3 regions of the Ignatzschineria sp. RMDPL8A genome follow, and region 1 is predicted to be linked to each of the others. Evidence: riboswitches for the same ligand, from Rfam matches in the RefSeq annotation. Region 1 holds a riboswitch; each other region holds the start of a gene.

Region 1 (4,250 bases):
CCGTCCCATGGCAATTTTTCGTTTTCACACGTTTTGCATCAAAACGGATGACCTCATCGGCAGTGACGAGCACATCAGGACTCTCATCACACGCTAAATGCCCGCCCTTCATCAAGACCGATTTTGGCCCAAGTTTAAGGAGCGCTTGTCCCTGCTCGACCATCTCTTCATAATTTTGCGCCTCGCGCGTTTCTAAAAGCGCCGCCGCTTCCGGTAAATTGGGCGTAATAATGCTTGAAAGAGGCAACATTTCATCGCGAATGGTATCCACCGCTTCTTGTACTAAAAGGGGATGCCCACCTTTTGCAATCATCACCGTATCAAGCACCACAAACAGTTGTGGATGATCACGCAATAATTTTGCTACAAGCGCTACAATCTCAGGATTCACGAGCGCCCCAACCTTGACACTATCGACGCGCACATCATCAATCACTGAAAAGAACTGTTTTTCCAGAAAATCGAGTGGCGTAGGTAAAACCGCCTGTACCCCTTGCGTATTTTGCGCAACTTGCGCGGTAATCACCGACATTCCATACGCTCCAAGCGCCGAAAACGTCTTAAGATCCGCATGAATCCCCGCACCGCCGGAAGGGTCAGTCCCTGCAATGGTTAATGCATTAATCATTCTTCTCTCCTTACGTATATGGGTTTTATCTGTTTAATACTTATCTACTGAACTGTGATCTAGTTAACACGATGATTCCTCAAGTACACGATCGATTGCTGTGCGTAATATTCTTGTTGCCGCCTCGACATCTTGTTGACCACAAATTGCTGACACTACCGATACACCCGAAACACCCGCTCGCATCACCGATTCAACATTACTTGTTTGAATTCCCCCAATCCCAACCAATGGAAGCGGACTCAGTTCAACTAATTCTACAAGTTTCTCAGGCCCGAGCATCGCGCGCGCATCAAGCTTCGTACTTGTTGTAAAGACAGGGCCGACGCCAAGATAATCCACCACATTTTGATCGGCCGCTAAAATCTCAGACGCATTGCCCGCTGAAAGTCCGACAATTTTATCCTCACCTAAGAGCTCACGCACCACATTTGGCGGCAGATCCGACTGCCCAACGTGCACTCCATCGGCATCCACCGCAATCGCCACATCCACCTCATCATTAATAATCAGCGGCACGTTATACGGTTTTAACAGCGCTTTTAGACGGAGCGCTGCATCGTACCAAATTCCTTTATCGGTCTTTTCTTCAAAACGGAGTTGCACCATCGTCACCCCCGCTTTCACCGCTTGCTGTGTGGTCGTAAGCATTCCATCAATGCCGCCGCACAGTGTGGGTTCAAGTACCAAATAGAGACGTAAGTCATCGGCGTTAAATTTTTCGCGACTTGATAATTCGCTTTCGTTTTGAATGGTTTTATTTAATTCATCCATGCTCAATCTATCAGCCGAAAGCGTTGATAATTCATCAAGTAGCGCTACTGAAAATGATCCCATGCCGCCCGCCATCGACATCTGCTTCATCACCGTCAGCTGATCTGCCTTCATTCCAGAATAGGCCATCATAAAGCAAGCACTCGTCGCGGCTTCTAACGGTGCGATTCCTGCCCCCACAAATCCGGCGACTAATGCTGAAAGCGAACACCCCGCCCCGGTCACTCGCGTCAGTTTTTCGCTCCCAACATTGATGGAATAGGTTGTTTCGCCGTCGGTGATGTAATCAATATCGCCCGTCATCGCCACAACAGTATTAAGCTTTTTCGCAAGAGATTGGGCGGTTTTTAAGGCGCTAAGTGGATCATCCATTCCATCGGGGCCTTTCGCGCTCGATTTTTCACCGGCAAGGGCTAAAATCTCCGACGGATTTCCGCGAATAATCGTTGGTTTATAGGCAAGAAGCTCATCACAAAAAACGGTACGAAATGGCAAAACTGGGCCAATCGCCACCGGATCAAGCACCCACGGAATCCCTTTTTGATGCGCAGTTTTAACCGCGATCGTCATCGCCTGCATAAATTCTTCGGTAATGGTGCCGACGTTAATGAGAAGCGCATTTGAGACCGAGACAAATTCCGCCGCCTCCTCTTTTGCGATCACCATTGCGGGAATGGCGCCGGAGGCTAAGAGCACATTGGCGGTAAAATTTTGCACGACATCGTTGGTCATACAGTGAACTAAAGGACGTTTGGCATGAAACTGCGCAAGATGGGGAGCCATTTCGCGGGCTCCAAAGGGAATGATATTGGGCATGATTTTCTCTCACATAACATGTAGGAAACCCGATTTTGATGGCCCAACGTGATGCGTTGTTATGTCAGAAAAAGGACTTCCTACGCTGGTTTTAACCAGATCAGGTTCTACGGGTAACTCTCAGCCAAGATGCGATAAATGATCGCATCCTCGGGCACCCCGGTCATGTCTTAGCGTATCAAAACGCCCCTCTTTTTTCAATCACTCCCGCCTCTTTCCCCATCTCTTTCACTCACGGATAAGCATCATAATCTCACATCAATTTCACCGATGGATCGCGCCGATAAAATGATGGTTAAAAACTCACTAATCGCTCGGTAAATTTGCTATAGTTAAGGGCTTATTCACCTTAAAATCCACCCAAAACATTTGGTTAAAAGAGTGCATTATGAGTTACGTTGATTCCGTCATCACCCCGCAAGAAAAAATCATTATTGTGGCGAAAACCCACTGGTTTATCTATATCAATCCGGCCATTTGGTGCATCATGGGGCTTCTCATTTTAGGTGGCCTTTATAAGATCGACGAGCTCTATAATCTTAATCTCTACGGAAAACTCTGGTATCTCTCCCTCCCGATATTTGCGATTGCACTCTACTTTTTTCTGCGTGCTTGGATCTATTCGATTTCAACGGAACTGGCCGTCACTGATCGCCGTGTCATTGCGAAATTTGGTTTTATTCGCCGCAATACCACTGAACTCAAACATTCAAAAGTTGAGAGTTTGCAGGTTAAACAGAGTTTAGTTGGACGCATTTTTGACTTTGGCACGCTGACCATTATCGGTTCCGGCGGTACGAGCGCCCCAATTCCCTATATCCGCGACCCGCTCTCCTTTAGAAGTGCCGCACTCACGCAAGATGAAGCGCAAAAAGAAGATGACGATTAATCAATAAACGTCTATTTAAGCTGATAAAGAGATTAAATCAGGCAGCAAGAGTCGCCGTGCTATGATTCTTTTCTCTCGATTCCTTCTATTTTGCCCACGATTTTACTAAAGCAAGGAGCCCTATATGCTGATCATTGATGTGCGCACACCGGATGAATTTAATGCCGGACATTTAGCCGATGCGATTCATATTGAATATCAATATATTTTAATGATGATCGATCAATATGCGCCGGATAAAACTGCTGAAATTGGGCTCTATTGCCACGCCGGCATTCGCTCAGCCTATGCGCAATATGCGCTTTTAGATGCAGGCTATGTCAATGCCATCAATCTTGGCGGATTTGATCAGTTAAAACGGCATTATCCCTTTGTCTAACCCTTAAAAAAGTCCGTTTAATCCTCACTATTATTCACAAAAAACTTTCCTTTAAAAACAACACCAAGCCCGCTTTAAGTGTCGCTTTTCCCTTGAATCAACCTCATAATGCGCTAAACTGAGTCAAATTCCTTCTTTCCCACAGCATAAGGTTTCGCTATGGACGTTTTACTCACGGTCTTACTGCTCATTTTAATGGCAGCCTCTTCCAGCATTATCCAGACATTTATTCCGATCAAAACCCCGCTTCCGATCTTGCAAATTGTAATCGGTTGCGCCGTTGCGCTCATCGGGTTTGAAGTAGAACTCCGCCCTGACCTTTTTCTCATTCTCTTTATCCCGCCGCTTTTATTTGAAGATGCGCGGAAAATGCCGATTTATGAATTTGTGCGCTCGGGAAGGGAGATTCTCAGCCTTGCGCTCACCCTTGTCTTTATTACCGTGATCGGGCTTGGATTTTTGATCCACTGGATCTTGCCTGAGATGCCGATCTACGTCGCTATTGCGCTTGCGGCGGTTCTCTCCCCAACGGATGCGGTGGCGCTTTCAGGCATTGTCGGGAAAGGCCGTCTATCGAAAAAGATGATGCGGATTTTAGAAGGTGAAGCGCTTATGAATGATGCCTCGGCACTGGTCTCCCTTAAATTTGCGATTTTAGCGGCGATCGGGACAATTTCCATTGCTACCACCAAGGATGTCGCTACGATTGGGCTCGATTTTTTAAAGCTTTCCGTCGGCGGATTGATAATCGGTGCTGGCGCCAC
Region 2 (4,250 bases), 930 kb from region 1:
GTTTTTGTACCGCGGATTCAGAATTTAAATCTTCCTTGTCAGCGATATCATCGAGCATAATATTGAGGAAATAGTCGGTCTCTTTGTAAGCAAGGTTCCTCTGTTCAAGACGCGGTTTAATGCGATTAAAATCGTGGGGATTTGGTGCATAGACCATAAACTCACCCCCGCAGAGTGTGCGGATTTTAAACGCATTAGATTTTTCTTTGGAATCTCCGTTCGAATCTGCTTGAAAGAGCGCTGGAAACGTCGGCTCACTTCCGCAAGTTGAGCAGTCAGGATTTTTAAGTTTATCCAGATTGATCGATTGAGTATGAAAGTCCCAAAGCTCTGCGGTAAAGAGAGTATCACGCACCGAAAAACCGGTTAAAAACTTGATCGCTTCCGCCGTTTGCAGGCTTGAAATCAGTTGTAAAATTGGCTGAACTACGCCGACAGAGGAACAAGTATCCTCACTCTCAAGCGGGATCGCCCCGAGCAGACAGCGCAGACACGGCCCTTTTTTATCAGTTACGTCTAAAGGCGTGTCTAAAAAGTTATAGGTCATGCCGTAACTCTCAAGCGCGGAGCCAAAAATCCACGGGATCTTAAGTTTATAAGCGGCATCATTAATCAGCATGCGAATATTGAGATTATCAGTGCCATCTAAGATAAGATCGGCGCCTTCGAGCAGATATTCAATATTATGAGGCGAGACTTCGGTGAAAATTGGCCGAATCATCACCTCATGATTGATCGCCTTAAGATGCGCTTCAAGGGCGATCACTTTCGGAAGCGACGCCTTCGCATCAGCTTCGGTAAAGAGGGTTTGACGGCTGAGATTGGTGAGCTCAACGATATCACGATCGATCAAGGTGAGCGTGCCAACCCCAGAGCGCGTCAAGGTTTCCGCGTGTTGTGCACCGAGCGCGCCCGTTCCAATAATCACCACATGCGCCGCACGAAGTGCCAATACGCCCTTCTCGCCGAGCTGATGAAATCGGGCGAGCCGATGGTAACGCGGATTTATCATCGGATCATGCCTTCCACCGGGCTACTTGCGCGCCCAAGTTTGCTCATCTCCATGCGTTTTGCTTCAAAGGCTAAACGTCCGGCTTGTGTTGCTAAACTCATCGCACGGCTCATTTTGATCGGGTCTTCACTATAGGCGACCGCACTATTTAACAAAACGCCGTCCGCGCCAAGCTCCATCGCATAGGCCACATCTTTCGGGCTGCCTAAACCGGCATCGACAATCACCGGCACCGTCGCTTGGTCGATAATGTGCGATAAATTGACCGGATTTAAAATCCCTAATCCGCTCCCAATCGGCGATGCGCCCGGCATAATCGCGTGACAACCCATCTCTTGCAGACGGCGCGCGAGCACCACATCATCGGAAGTATAGGTGAGCACCGTCATTCCTTCAGCAAGGAGCATCTCCGTTGCGCGAAGGGTTTCAATGGGATCGGGCAGAAGCGTTTTATCGCACCCGATAATCTCCACCTTAATCATGTCGCAAAGGCCCGAACCTTGGGCTAATTTAGCAATGCGAACGGCCTCTTCAGCGGTTTTTGCCCCTGCGGTATTGGGAAGTAATTTATATTTTGTCAGATCGAGTTGCTCAAGAAGATTGGGCTGGCTTTGATCAAAAATATCCATCCGGCGCACCGCAAAGGTGAGCACTTCCGTATCACTTGCCTCAACGGCGCCCTTTTGCTCTTCAAACGAACGGTATTTTCCCGTGCCTAAAAAAATGCGGGAATTGAACTCGAACGAACCAATTTTAAGTGTCATGTGTTAACCTCCACCGACAAAATGCACGATCTCAAATGAGTCGTTATGATTGACAGATTCAGTGGCGTAATGCGCTTTGGTAATTACGTCACCATTTTTTTCAATGATAAAAAAACGGCGCGAAGCAAGGTCGAGCACCTCCACAAGATCAGCGACCGTCGCCGTCTCTTTGGCAATCTCAAGCGCTCGATCATTCACAATAATCGTAATCATAGTCATCTCCTTTTTAGGTTAATCATTTAACAGCGAAATTAACGTTTGGGCATAAGAGGCGGGATTTGCATGTTCAAAAAGCGCCGACATCACCGCCACCCCCATCACATAGGGGCGGACTTTTAGAAGCGTCGTATGATCGATCCCCCCAACCGCCACCAAATTATCCGCAATCGCACTCGCCTTTTTCAGGTTTTCGAGCCCAAAGGGAGGATAATTTTTTAACGCTGTGGGAAAGATATGGCCGATCTGCAGATAAGACGCGTGTAGATGATGCGCCATAATCTGCGTAAGCGAATGAACGGAACGGCTAAAGGAGAGCGCAGGAAATCCAATCTGTGCGCGCTGTAGCGGAATGCTTCGCTCCGTTAGATGAACGTGGTTAAGCCCATGCAGAAGGGCGAGATCGATGCGATCATTGATGATCAATTTTTGGGGCGGAATGCCGTTTAACAGCGCCGTCTCGATGAGCTGATCTTGCTCAAGGGGCGACAAACTTTTTTCCCTTACTTGAATAAAATCCACAATGGGCGCAATCTCACTCATAATCTCGAGCGTCGCGTCCATCGGTAAATTATCTGGCGTAATGGCAAAAAGCTGTTTCATCATCCCTCGCTTGCGGGAAGTGGTGCGCGCCTCTTTATACCCCGTCGATTCCATCGTGGCTCCTTTATCTGATTTTCTCGACCACGATCCGGTCAACTCAGTGTAAAGCCTCAATGTGGCAATCGTTTGGCATAAAAAAACTTCCTTAAATGGCCGTTGGAATAACCCAATCGTCCTTCTAAGAAAGTGTGCTGTGGCTCTAAAATCAATGTCGCTAACGCAATAATTATCTCTCTATCGCGCGAGGATTTATTTAAGAGCTCGCCCACTTTCCTCCGCTAGTCTTAACTAGTTCAGGTTCAAAGAGTCCCGAAGTTGATCACTTCAATCTCAGCTGTTTTCAACAGCACCTCTAGTGGAAATCGATTAATTTCTAAAATTGAGTATAGAGCAGAAATGCACAAACGGCAACTGCTCCGCATAAAGCGCTTACATTAGGCGATTCGTTTCGCGAGCATCGTCGCAAATTGAAGCTGAATGCGATTGCCATTTTCGTCCACACGGTGGAGCTCACCCACATCTTCGTTATAGGTCACAAGTTCCCAATTTTTATAATAATCCGCCAGCTCGCCCTCACCAAAAGTGAACGAAAAGCCTTGATGGCAGGGATATCTGTCCGTATGCATCGCCGACACAATGAGGTTATACCCGCCGGCCGCTGTCGATTGTTGCATATTGCGAATAATGTAGGGGATACGCTCCGCTTCCAAAAACATAAAAACCACGGTGGAAAAGATAAAACCATACTCCCCATCGAGCGTTGCATCATTAATATTGTAGAGAAACGGCGTAATTCCCTCGATCGATTCCGTCTCAATCACCGCTTTGAGCGATTCGATCGCATTCGGATTGGCATCGACGGAGGTCATAGTAAATCCCAGCTCGTTCAAAAAGAGCGAATTTCGGCCCATCCCGCAGCCTAAATCAAGGGCTGCACACGGCTTAATCAATTCACTTGCCGCCACCACATCCGTATGGGGGAGTGTTAATCCATAATTTTTCTGAAAATAATCTGCGTCACGTCCCTTTGATTCCATCTCCGACTCCTTCGCATTTTAATGATGAATATAAAAGTAATGTTTTATTGTCCCACAAAAAAGAGGATCGGTCACCCTCTCCTCTTATATATTATCTTCCATTTCGGACAGATCTAAAATTTACTCCAATGGGCTGATCTTAACCCACTTTTTCTTGATGATCTCCAATGCCGCACTGATGACAAAAATGTGCAAAGGTGCTTTTCCGTGCCCCACACGCGCCACATTCGGCAAAGAGATGCAGTCCGCAATGAGGGCAATAATCTCCTAAGTTTGAGGCAAGATTGAGCCGGCGTTCACACCCTGGGCAAACCCCCTTTTCAAGACGCGCAAAGACCATCTCATATTGCAACTCTTGCCGGCGCGCAGGTTCAGGGGCCGCTTCCGCCTCTTTTTGGCGTTTTAAATAATTTCGCAATGCATTAATCACATAATGACCACCGAAAAAGGTCAAAATCACACCCACGCCGTAGCGCACATAACCGCCGTAGCTCGGTAGATACGGGACGAGCTCCACAAAAAATGCAAAAAGCGCAAAGAAGATAAATCCCCACACAAACGGCCAATAGCTCGAATTGCGCTTAGTTTTAAAGAGATAGCCCGCAATCAGAAGTAGCG
Region 3 (4,250 bases), on a different contig from region 1:
TCATCTGGACCATTCCAATGTATCTCCTTGCAAAAACGATCGTCTATCGCAAAATGATTGCTGAAGCGTAATCTCGTTTTAGGCATAAAAAAAGGAGCTCGAATTCAATCGCGCTCCTTTTCCATTTTAAGTTTTTTAAGCTTTTGTTTTAGCCTAATGTCATTTAACGATCATTAGAACCGTTACCACATTAGCTATAAATTTGGCTATCGTTCTCTAAGAACTCTTTCGATTTCTCTTTCATCCCTTCAATGATCGCCTCTTTTGCAAAGGTGCCATCTTGGTCTTTTAAGCGAATGTCTTGCGAGATCTTCATGCTGCAGAATTTAGGTCCACACATTGAGCAGAAATGCGCGACTTTCGCCCCGGCAGACGGAAGCGTTTCGTCATGATATTCACGAGCGCGCTCAGGGTCTAAGCCTAAATTAAATTGATCTTCCCAGCGGAATTCAAAACGCGCTTTTGAGAGGGCATCATCACGTTTTTGTGCATTCGGGTGCCCTTTTGCAAGGTCTGCTGCGTGCGCGGCGAGTTTATAGGTAATCACCCCAACGCGAACGTCTTCACGGTTTGGTAACCCTAAGTGTTCTTTCGGCGTGACATAGCAGAGCATTGCGGTGCCGTACCAGCCGATCATCGCCGCGCCAATGGCGGAGGTGATGTGGTCATAGCCCGGCGCAATATCGGTGGTGAGTGGGCCAAGCGTGTAAAATGGCGCGTCATCACAATATTTTTCCTGCATATCCATGTTCTCTTTGATCTTGTGCATCGGCACGTGACCAGGGCCTTCGATCATGGTTTGAACATCGTGTTTCCACGCGATTTGCGTCAATTCCCCTAAGGTTTTAAGCTCGGCAAATTGGGCTTCGTCGTTCGCATCGGCAATCGAGCCGGGGCGTAAACCATCGCCAAGGGAGAATGAGATATCGTACTGCTTCATGATTTCGCAAATTTCTTCGAAATTCTCATAGATGAAGTTCTCTTTATGGTGCGCTAAACACCACTGCGCCATGATCGAACCCCCGCGCGATACAATGCCCGTAACGCGTTTTGCTGTCAGCGGAATGTAGCGCAATAATACGCCGGCGTGAATGGTGAAATAGTCCACGCCCTGCTCAGCTTGCTCGATTAAGGTATCGCGGAACACTTCCCAGTTGAGATCTTCGGCAATGCCGTTTACTTTTTCAAGCGCTTGGTAGATGGGCACCGTACCGATCGGAACCGCTGAGTTTCGGATGATCCACTCACGGGTTTTGTGAATGTCTTTTCCGGTGGAGAGATCCATGACGTTGTCCGCGCCCCAACGGGTCGCCCACGTCATCTTTTCCACTTCCTCTTCGATCGATGAAGTGACCGCGGAGTTACCGATATTGGCGTTAATTTTCACATGGAAGTTTTTACCAATAATCATCGGTTCTGATTCCGGGTGATTGATGTTTGCGGGAATAATCGCGCGCCCTTCCGCCACTTCTTTACGTACAAACTCAGGATCCATGCCCTCACGGATGGCGATAAATTCCATCTCAGGGGTCACAATCCCTTGACGCGCATAGTGCATCTGCGTCACATTTTTACCGGCTTTCGCGCGGAGCGGTTTACGTTTTAACCCGGGAAATGTACCCACAAAGTTACGCGGATCGTTCGCATCTTTATAGCCGTTATCCACCGCTTTAATTTCGCGCCCGTCGTACTCTTCCACATCGCCACGCTCGATAATCCAGTTACGGCGAAGCGCAGGAAGCCCTTGGGTGAGGTCCACGGTATAATTTTCATCGGTGTAAGGGCCGCTCGTATCATAGACACGAAACGGCTCATTCTTCTCGATCACTGCGCCTTTAGTGTCGAGCGTATCGTCGAGCGTAATTTCACGCATCGGTACTAAAATATCGGGACGGCTCCCCTCCACATAGATCTTTTTACTGCGGGGAAAACTCGATTTAATTTCGATATTGGTGGTTGTCATCAAACCTCTCCTTAATCATGAATGAAACAAACAGAAAAAGACGAGAGTCTGGCAACGTAATGAATCATATAAGCGCGATTGCAAGGCGTTTGGCGATCTTTAATTAGGATTATTAGCGATCAAAACAACAAAAAAGCCTTAACCCCAACGTGTGGAGATAAGGCTCATGACAATTCGTGCGGATATACTTCCCTACGCTGGTATGAGCCAGATCAGGTCCTGAGGGTCTAAAAGCTCGATTGCTTTAATCTCAGCCCACATGAGTGGACGCCCCTAGTGAAATCTATGCTACGTTTATAGCGCGTATTGTTAAGGAATGCAAATATCCGCCGGTTTTTCCGCTTAACGGCAGAAGGTAATCCGCTCTGTTTCACCCATATGGATATGAGTTTCAGGGAGTGTCGTTTCCGCTAAAATCTCCCCGTGACGAATTGAATAACGGGTCGGCACCTGACGGCGCAGCGCATCAAAGCCATTTTCTGCCGGTAAGATAATGCAGTTTGCCGAGTTCCCTTCCTCAATGCCGTAATCATCTAAATGAAGCGTTCGCGCTGAGTTCGTTGAAATGAGATCAAGCCCATTATTGAGCTCGGGATAGCCCATCATTTGGCAGACATGAAGCCCCATATGCAACACCTGAAGCATATTCGCCGTTCCAAGTGGATACCATGGATCAAAAACATCATCGTGACCAAAACAGACGTTTAAGCCCGATTTTAACAGCTCTTTCACTCGCGTAATTCCGCGACGTTTCGGATAGCGATCAAAGCGCCCTTGCAGATGGATATTCACCAAGGGGTTTGCGACAAAGTTAATCCCTGAGAGTCTAAAGACGCGGAAAAGACGTGAGGCATACGCATCATTATAAGAGTGCATCGCCGTTGTATGACTGGCTGTAACGCGCTCGCCAATCTCATCTCGATAGGCAAAGGCCGCCACTGATTCCACAAAGCGGGACTGCTCATCGTCAATCTCATCGCAATGAATATCGATTAAACGATCGTATTTTTTCGCCAGCTCAAAGACATAATTGAGCGAATCGACGCCATATTCACGGGTAAATTCAAAATGAGGAATCCCGCCAACGGCGTCCGCCCCCATCTTCATCGCCTCTTCTAACAGCGCCTTACCATTGGGGAACGATAAAATCCCCTCTTGCGGGAACGCCACGATCTGCACATCAATGTAATCGCGCACCTCTTCTTTGAGCTCGAGCATCGCTTTGAGCGCCGTTAGCGTCGGATCAGAGACATCAACATGAGTTCTGACATGCTGAATTCCGTTGGCGATCTGCCATTTTAATGTGGTGAGCGCGCGCTGTTTCACATCCGCTTCACTCAACATCGCCTTACGCTCCGCCCAACGCTCGATTCCCTCAAAGAGCGTGCCCGATTCATTCCACTTCGGCTCGCCAGCGGTTTGCGTTGTATCAAGGTGAATATGAGGCTCGATAAAGGGCGCAATCACTAGCCCCGCCTCCGCATCGAGAACGGCCACATCCTCGCCTAATTCGAGATTTTTATCTTGCGGGACAATGGCCTCAAATCGGCCATTATTCATCATGATTTGCCACAGCCCGTCACGGTCACGCAGACGCGCATTTTGAATGATTCGTTTCATGGTCACTCCTATTTGATTCGATTACGTTCGCCGATGGTTTTCTCAAGCACAAGGTAGGTGGTTAAGCTTGCAATCACTGAGTTTACCGGCACAATTCCATTTAAAGTATAGCTCGCCACGACGCCGACAATCACCGTGATCACCGCATTCCAGTTGATGAAAATCTCATTCATCGCTTTTAGATCGCGGTAACGCTTCCGATGCAAGAAGAAATCCACAATCAAAATGGTTCCGATCGGAGGAATCGCCGATGATAAAAAGACGAGCCAGCTGACAAAGTTATTATAGAGCCAAAGTGAACTGATCGTCCCCACAACGCCTAAAATCATCGAAAGTTTACGGCTTGAAATCCCCGTCATGCTTGAAAACCCAAGGCCTGAGGCGTAGAGCGCATTATTATTGGTCGTCCAAATATTTAGCCCCAAAATAATGATCGCCGGAATGATCAATCCCTGCACCAACATCACATCAAATATGTCTGCTTTTGAGAGTGCAAGCGTTCCCATCGCGCCAAAGATAAACATGAGCGAATTCCCGATAAAGAAGGCGAGTACCGCCACAATAATCGCCGTTTTGGCGTTTTTACCGAAGCGTAAAAAGTCCGCCGTTAAGCTCCCCGCACTGATAAAGGAGCCGATCACAATGCTTAGCGCACTCGCCATAGTGA

Evidence for each region. A riboswitch is a leader RNA that binds a small molecule or an ion and turns the genes downstream of it on or off. The one in region 1 is predicted to bind thiamine pyrophosphate.
Region 2: it holds a riboswitch for thiamine pyrophosphate, as region 1 does, so the genes downstream of both, OXI21_RS03240 (thiamine phosphate synthase) here and thiM (hydroxyethylthiazole kinase) in region 1, are expected to answer to the same signal.
Region 3: it holds a riboswitch for thiamine pyrophosphate, as region 1 does, so the genes downstream of both, thiC (phosphomethylpyrimidine synthase ThiC) here and thiM (hydroxyethylthiazole kinase) in region 1, are expected to answer to the same signal.

The regions. Positions count from the first base shown of each region.
Region 1 covers NZ_JAPPWA010000002.1:1,304,030-1,308,279, reverse strand. Annotated here, with positions in the region: gene thiD (bifunctional hydroxymethylpyrimidine kinase/phosphomethylpyrimidine kinase) at 1-628, opposite strand, end outside; gene thiM (hydroxyethylthiazole kinase) at 692-2,218, opposite strand; TPP riboswitch at 2,279-2,390, opposite strand; gene OXI21_RS07475 (PH domain-containing protein) at 2,607-3,107, shown strand; gene OXI21_RS07470 (rhodanese-like domain-containing protein) at 3,232-3,486, shown strand; gene OXI21_RS07465 (Na+/H+ antiporter) at 3,646-4,250, shown strand, end outside.
Region 2 covers NZ_JAPPWA010000002.1:375,848-380,097, reverse strand. Annotated here, with positions in the region: gene OXI21_RS03255 (ThiF family adenylyltransferase) at 1-1,012, opposite strand, end outside; gene OXI21_RS03250 (thiazole synthase) at 1,009-1,776, opposite strand; gene thiS (sulfur carrier protein ThiS) at 1,780-1,989, opposite strand; gene OXI21_RS03240 (thiamine phosphate synthase) at 2,008-2,649, opposite strand; TPP riboswitch at 2,849-2,959, opposite strand; gene tehB (tellurite resistance methyltransferase TehB) at 3,030-3,632, opposite strand; gene OXI21_RS03230 (hypothetical protein) at 3,772-4,250, opposite strand, start outside.
Region 3 covers NZ_JAPPWA010000001.1:199,116-203,365, forward strand. Annotated here, with positions in the region: gene OXI21_RS00880 (DUF975 family protein) at 1-71, shown strand, start outside; gene thiC (phosphomethylpyrimidine synthase ThiC) at 191-1,963, opposite strand; TPP riboswitch at 2,136-2,248, opposite strand; gene OXI21_RS00890 (cytosine deaminase) at 2,306-3,583, opposite strand; gene codB (cytosine permease) at 3,592-4,250, opposite strand, start outside.